4 regions of the Streptomyces sp. NPDC111606 genome follow, and region 1 is predicted to be linked to each of the others. Evidence: riboswitches for the same ligand, from Rfam matches in the RefSeq annotation. Region 1 holds a riboswitch; each other region holds the start of a gene.
The links. Region 1 has a riboswitch for cobalamin ahead of ACZ7M7_RS10735 (ribonucleoside-diphosphate reductase subunit alpha). Riboswitches for the same ligand answer to the same signal wherever they lie in the genome.

Region 1 (3,887 bases):
CTTGGCGTCGTCGAGGCTGCGCCGGTCGCCCTTGAAACCGTCCCACGTCCTGCGCACTTCGCCCAGGATGTCGCCCAGCAGCCGCGGAACGTCCTCCACGCTCTCGATCTCCACGGCGGCCGCGTAGAGGTCGAGCGCCTTCGGATCGTCCGTGCGGCGTTCCGCGGCCCTGCAGAGCCGGTGGGCCAGGGTGTGCCCCCGCACCCGTGAGCGGCGGAGCCGTTCCTCGAGCTCCTTCGTCACCTCGGCCCGTACACCTTCCCGGCGGGCCCGGACCCGCGCCGCCCGGCGGCGCGACAACAGCACCAGGGCCATGAGCAGTTCACGGCTGGGCCCGGGCGGCTGGAGCACCTGCTCGACGAGCTCGCCGGCGCCCCGCTCGCCGAGCTGCCGCAGCACGCGGTAGCCGAAGTAGGCCTGGATGATGCTGTGCGGGAAACGGACCTTGCGCTCGAAGCCCTCCACCAGTCCGAGCCTATTCGCATTGCGTGCGATCCGGGCGAGGGCGGCGCGGCACTGGTCCATGTTGCCGCCGCGCAACCGCCTCCTCTCGTCCGGGCCGATCCGTCGGCACAGCACGTCCCAGATCTGCTGCCGGTGCCACTCGGAGAAGACGTTCCCGTGCCTGCCGTACCGGTCGAAGGCGCGTCCCCCGGCCCACAGGTGCTCGGCGCGGGCCTGCGCGCGTCGCATCGGGCCGGGGTGGACGTCCGAGTCGAGCAGTTCCCCGAGGCCGACCTCCAGCTTGTCCTGGAGCAGTCCCACACAGGCCAGGGCGGAGACCACTTCGAGGGCGTCGCGGCGTTCCTGCCGGCTCAACGCGACGTCCCGGCGCAGCCTGCCCTGGCACAGCGCCTCGTCCCAGGTCTCCAGCAGCCACAGCCGCAGCATGCCGCGGTCGCGGCTGCGGGTGTTCATGTGCTGCGGGTCGTTGTCGGGCCGGTCGTGCTCCAGGGCGCCGTGGCGGTGCAGTTCGCGGGCGATCTGGAGGTAGACGGGCGACTCGGTCACCTCCGCCGTCTCCACGATCCAGTCCACGCGGCGTTCGTCCGTCTCCGGGACGCGTGCCTGGACGAACCGCAGTGCCTCCTCCTCGCTGAGCGGTTCCAGCTCCACGATCGCGGCCGGGGTGCTCTCCAGCGGGCTGTGCGGACGGGAGGCGATGACGAGGGGCAGCTTCTCCTCGTAGGCGCGCTCGATGGCCCGCCGGATGATGTTGTCCCGGTTCTGTTCGACGCCGTCGCCGAGCAGAGCCTCCTCCAGGCCGTCGGCGATGACGACCGGTTTGTCGTCGGCGAGGAGTTGCTGCCAGACCCGCTCGGTCTTGCCGCGCGCGAGGATGCCCCGGGGCGCCTCGTCGATGAAGCGCTGCTTGGCCATGCGTTCGAAGTTCAGGTCGCCGCCGTTCGCGTCCCGCAGCCGGATCGGCACGGGTACGGCGTTCTGCTCCGCCAGCAGTTCGGTGAGGCGTACCAGGACGGCGGTCTTGCCCACGCCGACACCGCCGACCAGCAGATAGGGCCGTCGGGTGGCGCGCTCCCGCAGCCGTTCGGCGATGACCTGGGCGATCTCCTCGCGGCCCACGATCTCGGCGGTGTCCGGGCCTGCGGTGAGCACCAGTCGGTGAGGGTCGTCCCGTGCCTTGGCGAGATAGCGCCGCTTGGTCCACCGGTACCACCAGAACAGAAAGAGTGTGGCGGCGATCGACGCGGCGAGCACCGGGCCGACGAAGCGCAGGACCGTCTCGAATCCGGGGTTGCCCTGCCGCCACCGCTCGAAGCCGGTCGTGTTGCTCGAGATCAGGATGTACAGGCCCTCCACCACCCAGGCGAACAGGGTGAGCGCGGCCACCGTCCAGATGGCCCGGGTGACGTTGGTGTAGGTGAACCACCGGCGCCACTTCTTGGGGCGGGTGGTGCCGCCGCGGGCCTCCAGGCGCATGGTCAGCCTGTGCCGGTGGCCCACGAACCCCTGCCTGACCCGGTTGGCCGCCCGTCTCGGAGCCAGCGTCGCCATCGGCGCGTTGCGCGGCCGCTTCTTGCCGGGCGGACTGCCGACGACCCTCGTCATAGTTCGTCTCCTTCCGAGAAAGGCTCTCGAAACGGAGCGACCGCGGGGCGCCGACACCTATCTCCATGGAAGCACTCCCGGAACTCCCCGCAACCCGGCGGCCCCATGGCCGGCATGCGCGCCCCGGCGAGGGGCGAGATCCGGATGCTCGCCGACATCACTCTCCTCACCTACAAGTTGACGCTCTGAAACCAGCACGACACAACATCTGGGGGTGGCGTGGCGGGTGAGCACAAGATGTATGCTCATGCTCGCTGTCGTCGCAGGGGAATCCGGTGCGAATCCGGAACTGTCCCGCAACGGTGTACTTGTGCATGTCTGTTCCCGGAACCGGCGTGCGCAGGAGTCAGTCCGAGGACCTGCCGACAGCGCGCCCGGCCACCCGGCCGGTGCGCCCGACGTCCGGGCCTCGTGGAATGGGCCGGTGGACGCGACGCCGTGTGCGCTCGTGTGCTGCCCCCTGCCCTCGCCGAGGCCCTCGTGCCGAGCGAGGGAGAGCCCCCACGTGACCATCGCGCCAGCAGACCCGGCCTCAGCCGTTCCTACCGTCCCCACGGACGAGGACGCTCCGGGAACCGCCCACCCGTCTCCCACCACCACCCTCAACGGAGACCCTACGGGCCACGGTGCCGATCTGCTGCGGACCCTGACCGAGCTGACCGCCGACCTCCCCGACGCCGACCCCGGCCGGGTCGCCGCCGCCGCGCTGCGCGGCCGGTCCGCGTTCGCGGACGAGGCGGAGCTGCGCGAGCTGGCCACCGAGGCGGCGGCCGGCCTGATCTCCGAGGACCCCGCCTACAGCAGGCTCGCCGCCCGGCTGCTGACCCTCTCCATCGCCGCCGAGGCCGCCTCGCAGGGCGTCACGTCCTTCACCGGATCGGTCGCGGTCGGGCACCGTGAGGGCCTCATCGCCGACCGGACCGCCGAGTTCGTGCGGCTGCACGCGGCCCGCCTCGACGCCCTGGTCGACACCGACGCCGACGACCGCTTCGGCTACTTCGGCCTGCGCACCCTGCACAGCCGGTACCTTCTGCGGCACCCCATCACCCGCAAGGTCGTCGAGACGCCCCAGCACTTCATGCTGCGCGTCGCCGCCGGTCTCGCCGAGGACGACACCGCCCGGTCGGTGGACGAAGTCGCCGCGCTCTACGGGCTCATGAGCCGCCTCGACTACCTCCCCTCCTCCCCCACCCTCTTCAACTCCGGCACCCGGCATCCCCAGATGTCGTCCTGCTACCTCCTCGACTCCCCCAAGGACGAGCTGGACTCCATCTACGACCGCTACCACCAGGTCGCCCGCCTCTCCAAGCACGCCGGCGGCATCGGGCTGTCGTACTCCCGTATCCGCTCCCGGGGTTCGCTGATCCGCGGCACCAACGGGCACTCCAACGGCATCGTCCCGTTCCTGAAGACCCTCGACGCCTCGGTCGCCGCGGTGAACCAGGGCGGCCGGCGCAAGGGCGCGGCCGCGGTGTACCTGGAGACCTGGCACTCCGACATCGAGGAGTTCCTGGAGCTGCGCGACAACACCGGTGAGGACGCCCGCCGTACGCACAACCTGAACCTCGCGCACTGGGTCCCGGACGAGTTCATGCGCCGGGTCAACGCCGACGAGCCGTGGTCGCTGTTCTCGCCGTCGGACGTGCCGGATCTCGTCGACCTGTGGGGCGACGAGTTCGACGCCGCGTACCGGAAGGCCGAGGCGGCCGGGCTCGCGAAGAAGACCATCCCCGCCCGTGACCTGTACGGCCGCATGATGCGCACCCTCGCGCAGACCGGCAACGGCTGGATGACCTTCAAGGACGCCGCCAACCGCA
Region 2 (3,887 bases), on a different contig from region 1:
ACAGCCGGTAGGTCCTGCCCGGCCTGATGGTCAGGCTGAGCAGACGGGGCAGGGCCGTCAGGACGAGGAGACCGGCGGGCACGGCGCCGAAGACGAGCACGAAGGACATCGCCAGGGCTTCGAGGTAGAACGTCCCGTCCCCGAAGACCGCGGGTCCCGGCTCCAGAGCCGTGCTGAGCTGGGGGACCTCGACGAGCAGTGCGGCCACACCGCCGACCGCCAGGGGTATGTACACGACCAGCGCGAGCAGCAGCTGCAGAAGGCTGTGGGTCGCCCTGCGCACCGCGCCGCAGCGGACCTGCCCGACCACCTGGTAGTCCACGTCGGTCCGCTGTGCCGGTGACCCGTGCCAGTGCTCGCCGTCGGGCACTGCCTGCCCACGATGCAGCGAGGAGGCGTGTCCGAGCTGTGCCCCGTCGCCCAGCGCCGTGTCGATGTCGAGGACGGTGGCCTCGCTGACCAGCACGTTCCTGCCGAGGGTGACGGGGCCCGTCTGGATCAGTCCGGCGTGTGCCCGGTAGCAGGAGAAGAACGAGTCCTTGCGAACGACGGCGCCGTCACCGATGGTGAGCAGGTCGGTGCACACGGGCACGTTCCGGGAGAGGACGACGGCGCCCCGCCCGACCTTCGCGCCCAGCGCCCTGAGGTAGAGCAGATAGAGCGGGGAGCCGCTGAACAGCACCATCGGATCCGCCCGCACCAGCGTCTTGACGATCCAGAAGCGGACGTACCTGACGCTCCAGACGGGGATGTGCTGAGGCTTCCACCGGCCTACGAGGGTCCACTTCACAAGGACGGGGAGGACGCACAGGACCAAGAAGGCCGCGCCCCCGAACACGACCGAGCGCACGTACACATCGAGTACGCCCGATCCGGCGGAGATCCACCCGTAGCCCAGAGCGGTGCCGAAGGCGAGGAGGTAGGCGTACGCCAGGAAGGCCAGGAACTGCAGGGCGCCGCACAGGACGTACTGCCGCTTGCCCGCCGCGGACCGGACCGGCTCCGGGGCCGGCGACTCCGGTGCCGGGACCACGGCCGCGGTTTGCGCCCGGGGCGCCGGCTCGGCATCCGCGAGCGCCGTCGCCAGGCTCCTGATCGTCGGGTGCCGATAGACGTCCCTCATCGACACCGAGGGCAGATCCGCGCGCTTCCTGACACGTGCGCAGAAGTGCGCCATCACCAGCGAGTCGGCGCCCAGGTCGTCGAAGAAGTGCCCCTCTACCGGCACCTGTTCGGTCCGCACGACCTCGGCCAGCACCGCGGCGAGGGTTCTCTCGATGGCGGCCGGTTCACCGCGTCCGTCCAGCAGAGCCGTGGATTCCTCCATGCACTTGATTCGGCGCCGATACGCGTACGGATCACCCTTTTTACAAACTTCTGTTACTCGAACCGCATTCGATTACCCAGGGTGTACATGCAGTTGCGGAGGACGCGGCCGGCCCACCCCGCCCCCGCGGCGCGCGAACGCCCCTTTCACGCCCCCGAGGCGCGCTTGTCAGCCACCCTGTGCGGGCACTACTGTCACCACGCCTTGGTGAACGGGAAATCCGGTGTGATGCCGGTGCGGCCCTCGCCACTGTGAATCGGGAAGTCCGGCTCCAGCCCTCACGGGCAGCCACTGGGTCCTTCGGGACCCGGGAAGGCGGAGCACGGGCGGTGGTACCCGTCAGCCAGGAGACCGGCCAAGGCGCGTCAACCATCCACGAGGTGCTGGAGAGGGTCTGCTGAGCCATGCACATAGCCGAGGGTTTCCTCCCGCCGGCGCACGCGGTCGCCTGGGGCGTCGCGTCCGCTCCGTTCGTCGTCCACGGAGTCCGTTCGCTCACCCGTGAGGTCAGGGAGCACCCCGAGAGCACGCTGCTCCTCGGCGCCTCCGGAGCCTTCACGTTCGTCCTGTCCGCGCTGAAGCTGCCCTCGGTGACCGGGAGCTGCTCGCATCCCACCGGGACCGGGCTGGGCGCCATTCTCTTCCGGCCGCCGATCATGGCGGTCCTCGGCACCATCACGCTGCTCTTCCAGGCGCTGCTGCTCGCGCACGGCGGCCTGACCACGCTGGGCGCCAACGTCTTCTCGATGGCGATCGTCGGCCCCTGGGCCGGATACGCGATCTACAAACTGCTGCGCCGCTACGACGTGCCGCTGATGGTGGCGGTGTTCTTCGGGGCGTTCGTCGCCGACCTGTCCACCTACTGCGTCACCAGCGTCCAGCTGGCGCTCGCGTTCCCCGACCCGAGCAGCGGATTCCTGGGCGCGCTCGGCAAGTTCGGCTCCATCTTCGCCATCACTCAGATCCCCCTCGCGGTGAGCGAGGGACTGCTCACGGTGCTCGTGATGCGGCTGCTGGTGCAGTCCAGCAAGGGCGAGCTGACCCGGCTGGGCGTGCTCCTCACCAAGAAGCGGTCCCGGACCGAGACCGAGACCGAGGCGGTGGCCCGATGAGCAGGCGTCCGATGAGCAAGAACACGAAGATCAACGTCCTGCTGCTGCTCGTGGTGGCCGCGCTCGCGGTCCTGCCGCTCGCTTTCGGCCTCGGCGACCACAAGGAGGAGCCCTTCACGGGCGCCGACTCCGAGGCGGAGACCGCGATCACCGAGATCAAGCCGGACTACGAGCCCTGGTTCTCCCCGCTGTACGAGCCGCCGTCCGGTGAGATCGAGTCGGCTCTGTTCTCCCTCCAGGCCGCCCTCGGCGCCGGTGTCCTCGCCTACTACTTCGGCGTGCACCGGGGCAGGCGGCAGGGCGAGCAGCGGGCGCTGGAGCGGGCCCGGGACACCGGGAGCGCGGCCGGTGGCACCGCGACCGCCGAGGAGTCCACGGCCGAAAGGGCCTGATCAGTCGTGCTGCCGATCGACGCGGCGGCGCACAGCAGTCGCTGGCGCCGCCGTCATCCGGTGGACAAGGCCGTCCTCGGACTGGGTCTCACCGTGCTCGCGATCTCGCTGCCGCCCTGGCCGGGCGCGGCCCTGGTGCTCCTCACGTCCCTCGTGGCGCTGCTGGGACCGGCGGGCGTGCCGGGCCGCCGGCTGTGGCGTGCCTATCGCGTGCCGCTGGGCTTCTGCGTGACCGGCGCGGTCACCCTGCTCGTCCAGGTGGGCGGCCCGGAGGGCTTCGTGTCCCTCGCGGACGACGGCCCGCTGCGGGCCGGGGAACTGCTGCTGCGCACCTCGGCGGCCTCGCTCGGGGTCCTGCTGTTCGCCTTCACCACCCCCATGTCCGACCTGCTGCCCCGCCTGGTGAAGGCGGGGGTGCCCGCACCCGTCGTGGACGTCGCCCTGGTGACGTACCGCATGAGCTTCCTGCTCCTGGACTCCGTGCGCCGTATCCGGGACGCCCAGGCAGCCCGGCTGGGGCACACGAGCCGGGCCGCGGAGTGGCGTTCCCTGGCCGGACTCGGCGCCACCGCCTTCGTACGGGCCTTCGACCGGGCCACCCGGCTCCAGGCCGGGCTCGCCGGGCGCGGCTACGACGGCACCCTGCGTGTCCTGGTGCCCGAGGCCCGCGTGTCCGTCCGCTTCACCACCGCGAGTTGCGCCCTCCTCGCGGCGCTGGCCGCCCTCACCCTCGTACTGGAAAAGGCCCTGCCATGAGCGAGCCCACCGCCCTGGTCGCCCTGCGGGGCGCGTCCTACGCCTACGAGGACGGCCCCGTCGTGCTCAACGGCCTCGACTTCGACGTGCGCGAGGGGCGCGCGCTGGCGCTGCTGGGCCGCAACGGCAGCGGCAAGACCACGCTGATGCGGCTGCTCAGCGGCGGACTCAGGCCACGCGACGGCCGGTTGACGGTGCAGGGCACGCCGGTCACGTACGACCGCAAGGGGCTGACCCGGCTGCGGACGACCGTCCAGTTGGTGGTGCAGGACCCGGACGACCAGCTCTTCGCCGCCTCCG
Region 3 (3,887 bases), on a different contig from region 1:
CGTACTTCTACTTGCCGAAGCTGGAGAACCGGTACGAGGCGCGTCTGTGGAACGACGTCTTCGTCCTCGCCCAGGAACTGCTCGGCATCCCCCGCGGCACGATCCGCGCCACGGTCCTCATCGAGACGATCACCGCAGCCTTCGAGATGGAGGAGATCCTCCACGAGCTGCGGGAGCACAGCGCGGGTCTCAACGCGGGCCGCTGGGACTACCTGTTCAGCCTCATCAAGACGTTCGGTCACCGCACCGACTTCCTCCTCCCCGACCGGGCGAAGGTGACGATGACCGCCCCCTTCATGCGGGCGTACACCGAACTCCTCGTCCGTACCTGCCACAAGCGCGGTGCCCATGCCATCGGCGGCATGGCCGCCCAGGTGCCCGGCAAGGACCCGGCCGCGAACGAGGCCGCGCTCGCCAAGGTCCGGCTCGACAAGGAGCGGGAGGCCGAGGACGGCTTCGACGGCTCCTGGGTGGCCCACCCCGGGCTCGTCCCCGTCTGCCACGAGGTCTTCGGCGGTGTCCTCGGCGAACGGCCCCACCAGATCGACCGTACCCGCGACGACGTCGAGGTGAGCGCGGCCGACCTGCTGTCGGTGCGAAGGATCAGCGGGCCGCCGACTGCGGAGGGCGTGCGCACCAACGTCGCTGTGGCGGTGCGCTACTTCGCCGCCTGGCTGCGCGGCCAGGGCGCCGTCGCGCTGGACGGCCTGATGGAGGACGCGGCCACTGCCGAGATCGCCCGTGTGCAGGTCTGGCAGTGGCTCCGGCACCGGGTGATCGACCGAGAGACGGTGCTGCGGCTGCTCGACGACGAGGTCGTCGCGCTCGGCGCCGAGTACCCGTGGGCGCCCGTCGACGAGATCCGTGCCCTGTTCGAACGTACCGCGCTGGCGGGCGAGTTGCCGCTGTTCTTCACCCCGGACGCATACACGCGGCACCTCGTGCAGCGGACGGAGGCCGGGGCGTGAGCGGGAGCATCCAGCGCATCGGGGTGGTCGGCGGCGGGCAGATGGGGGCCGGGATCGCCGAGGTGTGCGCACGGGCCGGACTCGACACGGTGATCTGCGAAGTGGACGCGGTCGCGGCCCGCGCCGCGCGGGACCGCGTGGCGGCGTCACTCGACCGCGCCGTGCGCCGCGGCAAGCTGGAGGAGGCCGCGGCGCGGGACACGCTCGCCCGCATGGACTTCAGCGGCAGCCTGGACGATCTCGCCGACCGGCAACTCGTCGTCGAGGCCGTCATCGAGAACCCGGCGGCCAAGACCGAGGTCTTCGCCGCCCTGGACAAAATCGTCGAAGACCCCGAGGCGGTACTGGCGACCAACACCTCCTCACTCCCCGTCATGCGGCTCGGCATGGCGACCGGCCGGGCGGACCGGGTGGTGGGCCTGCACTTCTTCAACCCGGTGCCGGTGCTGCCGCTGGTCGAGATCGTGACCTCACTGCACACGTCGCAGGCGACGACCACCGCGGTCGAGGACTTCGCGACCCGCACGCTCGGAAAGACCGTGATCCGCTCCCAGGACCGGGCAGGTTTCGTCGTCAACGCCCTGCTCGTCCCGTACCTGCTGTCCGCGGTCCGGATGGCGGAGTCCGGCTTCGCCACCGCCGCCGACATCGACACCGGCATGGAGCTGGGCTGCGCCCACCCCATGGGCCCGCTCAGGCTCGCGGACCTGATCGGCCTCGACACCGTCGCCTCGATCGCCGAGTCGCTCTACGACGAGTTCAGGGAACCCCTTTACGCCCCTCCCCCGTTGCTCCAGCGGATGGTGGAGGCGGGGCTGCTCGGCCGGAAGACCGGCCGCGGGTTCCATATCTACGACCAGGACTGAGGGCCTGGTACGACGCGGGCTGAGGGGCCCGCGTCGCCGCCGGGAATGAGGGTTCCCGCGCGGTGGACACAGGGGAAGGGCGGGAAGCGCGTATGCGGCGCGCTTCCCGCCCCGTGGCGTTGCGCGCCCCGGGCGCGCCAGGCACTCCCGGCACTCGGGTGTCCCATTTCACCATCCGAATGACGGACGCCTTCCTTCCCTCCGAGATGCCACCCCGTAGGCTGGCCGGTGCAGCTGGTTCGCCCCGCCCGCCAGGTGGGATGCGTCGCAAGAGGGAACCCGGTGGGAATCCGGGACTGCCCCGCAGCGGTGAGTGGGAACGACCGCCGTCATGAGCACTTGGCCCGACGAAAGGGCCTGGGAAGCGACGGCCAGTAGGTGTCCTCCGGTCAGGAGGACGTGCCCGCGAGTCCGAAGACCTGCCAACTGCCCGTGCGCGGACCATTCCGCGCATGGAGATCTCGGTGACCTCGAGGGCGGGTCGGCGTACATACCAGGCGGACGACCGCGGTTTTGCCGCGCGGGGTCGGTTCCGTCCGGTTCGTCACCCCTTCGCGCTCTCGTCCCGTCGCCGGGATCTCAGGGATTCATCTCGCGAAGGAGATCTCCGTGACCAGCAAGTCCGCAGCCGCGGCAGCACGGGCCACCGTGTACGGCTACCCCCGCCAGGGCGCGAACCGGGAACTGAAGAAGGCGATCGAGGGCTACTGGAACGGCCGCGTCACCGCCGACGCTCTCCGCTCCACCGCCGCCGAACTGCGCGCCGCCAACTGGCAACAGCTCGCCGAGACCGGCATCCACGAGGTCCCGACAGGCGACTTCTCGTACTACGACCACGTCCTGGACACCACCGTCATGGTCGGCGCGATCCCCGAGCGCCACCGGGACGCCGTCACGGCCGACACCCTCGACGGTTACTTCGCCATGGCGCGCGGCACACAGGACGTGGCGCCGCTGGAGATGACGAAGTGGTTCGACACGAACTACCACTACCTGGTGCCGGAGTTGGGCCCGGACACCGTCTTCACGGCCGACTCGGCCAAGCAGGTCGCCGAGCTGACGGAGGCCCTGGCGCTGGGCCTGACCGCCCGCCCCGTCCTGGTCGGCCCGGTCACCTACCTGCTGCTGGCCAAGCCCGCCCCCGGTGTGCCCGCGGACTTCGAGCCCCTCACCCTCCTGGACCGCCTGCTGCCGGTGTACGCCGAGGTCCTCGCCGACCTGCGCGCGGCCGGCGCCGAGTGGGTACAGTTCGATGAACCCGCACTCGTCCAGGACCGCACCCCGGCCGAGCTGAATGTCGCCGAGCGCGCCTACCGTGATCTCGGTGCCCTCCCCGACCGTCCGAAGCTGCTGGTTGCCTCGTACTTCGACCGGCTCGGCGACGCCCTGCCCGTGCTGGCCAAGGCCCCGGTCGACGGGCTGGCCCTGGACTTCACCGAGTCCGCCGCCGCCAACCTCGACGCACTCGCCGCCGTGGGCGGGCTGCCCGGCAAGCGGCTGGTCGCCGGCGTGGTCAACGGCCGCAACATCTGGGTCAACGACCTGGAGAAGTCCCTGTCCACCCTCGGCACCCTGCTCGGGCTGGCGGACCGGGTCGACGTGGCCGCCTCCTGCTCCCTCCTCCATGTGCCCCTGGACACGGGCCTGGAGCGGGACATCGAGCCACAGGTCCTGCGTTGGCTGGCCTTCGCGAAGCAGAAGACCGCCGAGATCGTCGCCCTCGCCAAGGGCCTTGCCCAGGGCACCCACACCATCGCGGCCGAACTCGCCGCCAACCGGGCCGACCTGGCGTCCCGCGCCGGCTCGCCGATCACCCGTGACCCGGCCGTCCGCGCCAGCGCCGCCGCCGTCACCGAGGCCGACGCCCGCCGCTCCCGGCCGTACTCCGAACGTGCCGCCGCTCAGCGCGCCCACCTCGGCCTTCCCCTGCTGCCGACCACCACCATCGGCTCCTTCCCGCAGACCGGCGAACTGCGCACCGCACGCGCCGACCTGCGCGGTGGGCGCATCGACGCCGCTGGGTACGAGGAGCGCATCAAGGCCGAGGTCCAGG
Region 4 (3,887 bases), on a different contig from region 1:
CCCTCCAGCTCCTCGCACGCCCTGATGGGCGGTCTGATCGGCGCCACCATCGCCTCGGCCGGCGTCGGCGCGGTCCACGGCGACGCGCTCGTCACCAAGGTGCTGATCCCGGCGATCGCCGCCCCGCTCGTCGCGGGAATCGCCGCGCTGCTGGGCACACGCCTGACCTACTCGCTCGGCAAGAAGGCCGACGGCGAGTCCGCCAAGAAGGGCTACCGCGCCGGCCAGATCGCCTCGGCCGGCCTGGTCTCCCTGGCCCACGGCACCAACGACGCGCAGAAGACCATGGGCATCATCACCCTCGCCCTGGTCGCCGGCGGCACCCTCGCGCCCGACTCCGACCCGCCCATGTGGGTCATCCTCTCCGCGGGCCTGGCCATCGCGCTCGGCACCTACCTCGGCGGCTGGCGCATCATCCGCACCATGGGCAAGGGCCTGACCGACCTTCAGCCGCAGCAGGGCTTCGCCGCCCAGACCAGCGCGGCCACCGTCATCCTGGCCTCCTCCCACCTCGGCTTCTCCCTGTCCACCACGCACTCCGTCTCCGGCGCGGTGATGGGCGCGGGCCTCGGCCGCAAGGGCGGCGTGGTCCGCTGGTCGACGGCGACCCGCATGTTCGTCGCCTGGGGCCTGACCCTCCCGGCCGCCGCGCTGGTCGGCGCGATCGCGGAGTACGTGACGGGCTTCGGTGCCTGGGGCACGGCCGTCGTCGCGGTCTTCCTGGTCGCCTCCAGCGCCGCGATCTGGAAGATCTCCCGCCGCGAGGTCATCGACCACACCAACGTCAACGAGTCCGACGAGCCGGCCGGCGTGGTGACCACGGCCATGGCCGCCGTGACCCCGCCGCCCGCGGGCACGGCGACCGAGGAACTCACGGCCACCATCCCGGCCCAGTCCTCGGAGCCGAAGCCTTCGAAGGCCTCCGTCTGACGCACCCGGTCATTCCAGTCACTCCCCCCTCACTCACTCAAGAAAGCAGAAGCATGAAGATCGACTGGGCGGCACTCGGCTCCGTCTTCGGCGTCAGCCTCGTGGTGACCGTGGCCCTGGTGGGTCTGTTCACCCTCGGCATCGCGGGCCTGTCCCGGCGCGAACGGGCCGTGGCGCAGGGCGACTCGGCCTCTCTCGCGGTCACGGGCGCGTACGCGTGCTTCGCGGCATGCGCGGCGGCAGTGGCGTACGGCATCTATCTGATCGTGGCCTGACGCACGACGCGCACCACCTGAAACACCCGAGGTGCGGGACGGATCACCGTCCCGCACCTCACTGCTGTGTGGGCCTTCGCACACTCTCCCTTCGCAGGTCAACGGCAAGTTGACGGCCGTTCCAACCCCGTGGTGGACTGCCGGAGCCAAGTGCGGCGGCAGGAGAGGAAGCCGGTGTGAATCCGGCGCGGTCCCGCCACTGTCACCGGGGTAGATAGCCCCGGGAGCCAGGAACTCTCACCGCCGGTCTCGTCGAACCAGGGCGCGGACACCCTGAGTGAGGACATAACGCGATGCTCGCCTGCCGATCGACATGCAGAACCGGACCCTCGTCTGACTCGACGATCGGCTGACCCCGATGCGTGCCGATCGCGTCTTCGCGTACGGCGCCGCCGCCGGACTTCTCGGTGATCTGCTGCTCGGCGATCCTCGCCGAGGGCATCCGGTCGCCGTGTTCGGGCGGACCGCCGACGCCGTGGAACGGGTGTTGTGGCGCGACCACCGCGCCTTCGGTGCGGTGCACACCGCCGTGTGCGCCGGTGGCGCCGTCGCGCTCGGTGCCGCCGCAGCTCGTCTCGTACGTACGTCCCCCGCCACTTCCGTCGCGCTGACCGGCGCCGCCACCTGGGCGGTCGTCGGGGGGACTTCGCTCGCCCGGGAGGCCCGGGGCATCGGGCAGGCACTGCAAGCGGGGGACGTCGAGGCGGCACGTGCCCGGCTGCCGCATCTGTGCGGGCGGGATCCGCAGGCACTGGACGCGGACGGCATCGCGCGGGCGGTCGTCGAGTCCGTCGCCGAGAACACCTCCGACGCGGTCGTGGGGGCGCTGGTGTGGGGCGCCGTGGCAGGCGTTCCCGGGCTGGTCGGGTTCCGCGCGGTGAACACGCTCGACGCCATGGTCGGGCACAAGTCGCCCAAGTACCGGCGCTACGGCTGGGCTTCGGCGAGGCTCGACGACGTGGCGGGGTGGCCGGGATCCCGGCTGACCGCCGTACTCGCCGCCGTCGCCGGGGGTGACCCCCGTGGGGCGGTACGAGCGTGGCGCGCCGATGCCGCACAGCACCCGAGCCCCAACGCGGGGCCCGTGGAGGCCTCGTTCGCGGGGGCGCTCGGGGTCCGGCTGGGCGGGACGCTGTCGTACGGCGGACGGGTCGAGCACCGGCCCGTGCTGAACGGGGACGGGCGGGCCGTCGGCACGCAGGACATCGAACGGGCCGTACGGCTGTCGCAGCGCGTCGGTTGGCTGGCGCTCGGCGTCTGTGTCGCCGCGCGCCGCATCGCGAAGGGGCGTACCTCATGACGGGCGGTGGTCTTCTCGTCGCCGGCACCACATCCGACGCCGGCAAGAGCGTCGTCACCGCCGGGATCTGCCGGTGGCTGGTGCGGCAGGGAGTGAAGGTCGCGCCGTTCAAGGCGCAGAACATGTCCCTCAACTCGTTCGTGACGCGTGAGGGCGCCGAGATCGGGCGGGCGCAGGCCATGCAGGCACAGGCGTGCCGGGTCGAGCCGACCGCGCTGATGAATCCCGTGCTGCTCAAGCCCGGTGGGGAGCAGAGCAGTCAGGTCGTGCTGCTGGGCAAGCCGGTGGGTGAGCTGAGCGCACGCGGCTATCACGGCGGGCGGCAGCAGCAGTTGCTCGGGACCGTGCTCGACTGTCTCGCCGAGTTGCGGGGCACGTATGACGCGGTGATCTGTGAGGGGGCCGGCTCTCCGGCCGAGATCAATCTGCGGCGGACCGACATCGTCAACATGGGGATCGCCCGCAATGCCGGGCTGCCCGTGCTGGTGGTGGGTGACATCGACCGCGGGGGCGTGTTCGCCTCCTTCTTCGGGACGGTCGCCCTCCTCTCACCCGAGGATCAGGCGCTCGTCGCCGGGTTCCTGGTGAACAAGTTCCGCGGCGACGTCAGCCTCCTGGAGCCGGGGATCGACATGCTGCACGGCCTCACCGGACGGCACACCTACGGCATCCTCCCCTTCCAGCACGGCCTGGGCATCGACGAGGAGGACGGGCTGCGGGTGTCCCTGCGCGGGACCGTCCGGGAGTCGAACGTCGCCCCGCCTGTCGGCGAGGACGTGCTGCGGGTCGCCGTCTGTGCCGTGCCGCTGATGTCAAACTTCACCGACGTCGACGCCCTGGCCGCCGAACCCGGCGTCGTCGTGCGGTTCGTGGACCGGCCGGAGGAACTGGCGGACGCCGATCTCGTCATCGTCCCGGGGACCCGGGGGACGGTCCGGGCGCTGGAGTGGCTGCGGGAGCGGGGGCTCGCGGAGGCCCTGAAGCGCAGGGTCGCCGACGGACGGCCCGTCCTCGGCATCTGCGGCGGCTTCCAGGTCCTCGGCGAGCACATCGAGGACGAGGTCGAGAGCCGGCGGGGTCATGTCGAGGGGCTCGGTGTGTTGCCCGTGCGGGTGCGGTTCGCCCGCGAGAAGACCCTCACCCGGCCGGCGGGAGAAGCCCTCGGCGCGCACGTCGCGGGGTACGAGATCCACCACGGGGTCGCCGAGATCCATGGCGGGGAAGCCTTCCTCGACGGCTGCCGGGTCGGCCAGACCTGGGGCACGCACTGGCACGGCTCGCTGGAGTCGGACGGTTTCCGGCGGGCCTTCCTGCGCGAGGTGGCCGCCGCCGCGGGCCGCCGCTTCGTGCCGGCCCCCGACACGTCGTTCGCCGCGCTGCGC

Region 2: linked by a shared signal. The riboswitch ahead of ACZ7M7_RS12265 (energy-coupling factor ABC transporter permease) and the one ahead of ACZ7M7_RS10735 (ribonucleoside-diphosphate reductase subunit alpha) in region 1 are both predicted to bind cobalamin.
Region 3: linked by a shared signal. The riboswitch ahead of metE (5-methyltetrahydropteroyltriglutamate--homocysteine S-methyltransferase) and the one ahead of ACZ7M7_RS10735 (ribonucleoside-diphosphate reductase subunit alpha) in region 1 are both predicted to bind cobalamin.
Region 4: linked by a shared signal. The riboswitch ahead of ACZ7M7_RS00325 (cobalamin biosynthesis protein) and the one ahead of ACZ7M7_RS10735 (ribonucleoside-diphosphate reductase subunit alpha) in region 1 are both predicted to bind cobalamin.

What each region holds. Positions count from the first base shown of each region.
Region 1 is NZ_JBVKBY010000002.1:632,036-635,922, reverse strand. It holds gene ACZ7M7_RS10740 (NACHT domain-containing protein) at 1-2,070, opposite strand, end outside; cobalamin riboswitch at 2,312-2,451, shown strand; gene ACZ7M7_RS10735 (ribonucleoside-diphosphate reductase subunit alpha) at 2,576-3,887, shown strand, end outside.
Region 2 is NZ_JBVKBY010000003.1:106,806-110,692, reverse strand. It holds gene ACZ7M7_RS12270 (Pls/PosA family non-ribosomal peptide synthetase) at 1-1,327, opposite strand, end outside; cobalamin riboswitch at 1,516-1,701, shown strand; gene ACZ7M7_RS12265 (energy-coupling factor ABC transporter permease) at 1,732-2,439, shown strand; gene ACZ7M7_RS12260 (energy-coupling factor ABC transporter substrate-binding protein) at 2,451-2,831, shown strand; gene cbiQ (cobalt ECF transporter T component CbiQ) at 2,838-3,587, shown strand; gene ACZ7M7_RS12250 (ATP-binding cassette domain-containing protein) at 3,584-3,887, shown strand, end outside.
Region 3 is NZ_JBVKBY010000004.1:261,748-265,634, forward strand. It holds gene aceB (malate synthase A) at 1-968, shown strand, start outside; gene ACZ7M7_RS16565 (3-hydroxybutyryl-CoA dehydrogenase) at 965-1,834, shown strand; cobalamin riboswitch at 2,066-2,263, shown strand; gene metE (5-methyltetrahydropteroyltriglutamate--homocysteine S-methyltransferase) at 2,444-3,887, shown strand, end outside.
Region 4 is NZ_JBVKBY010000001.1:61,235-65,121, forward strand. It holds gene ACZ7M7_RS00315 (inorganic phosphate transporter) at 1-930, shown strand, start outside; gene ACZ7M7_RS00320 (hypothetical protein) at 984-1,205, shown strand; cobalamin riboswitch at 1,322-1,461, shown strand; gene ACZ7M7_RS00325 (cobalamin biosynthesis protein) at 1,564-2,505, shown strand; gene ACZ7M7_RS00330 (cobyric acid synthase) at 2,502-3,887, shown strand, end outside.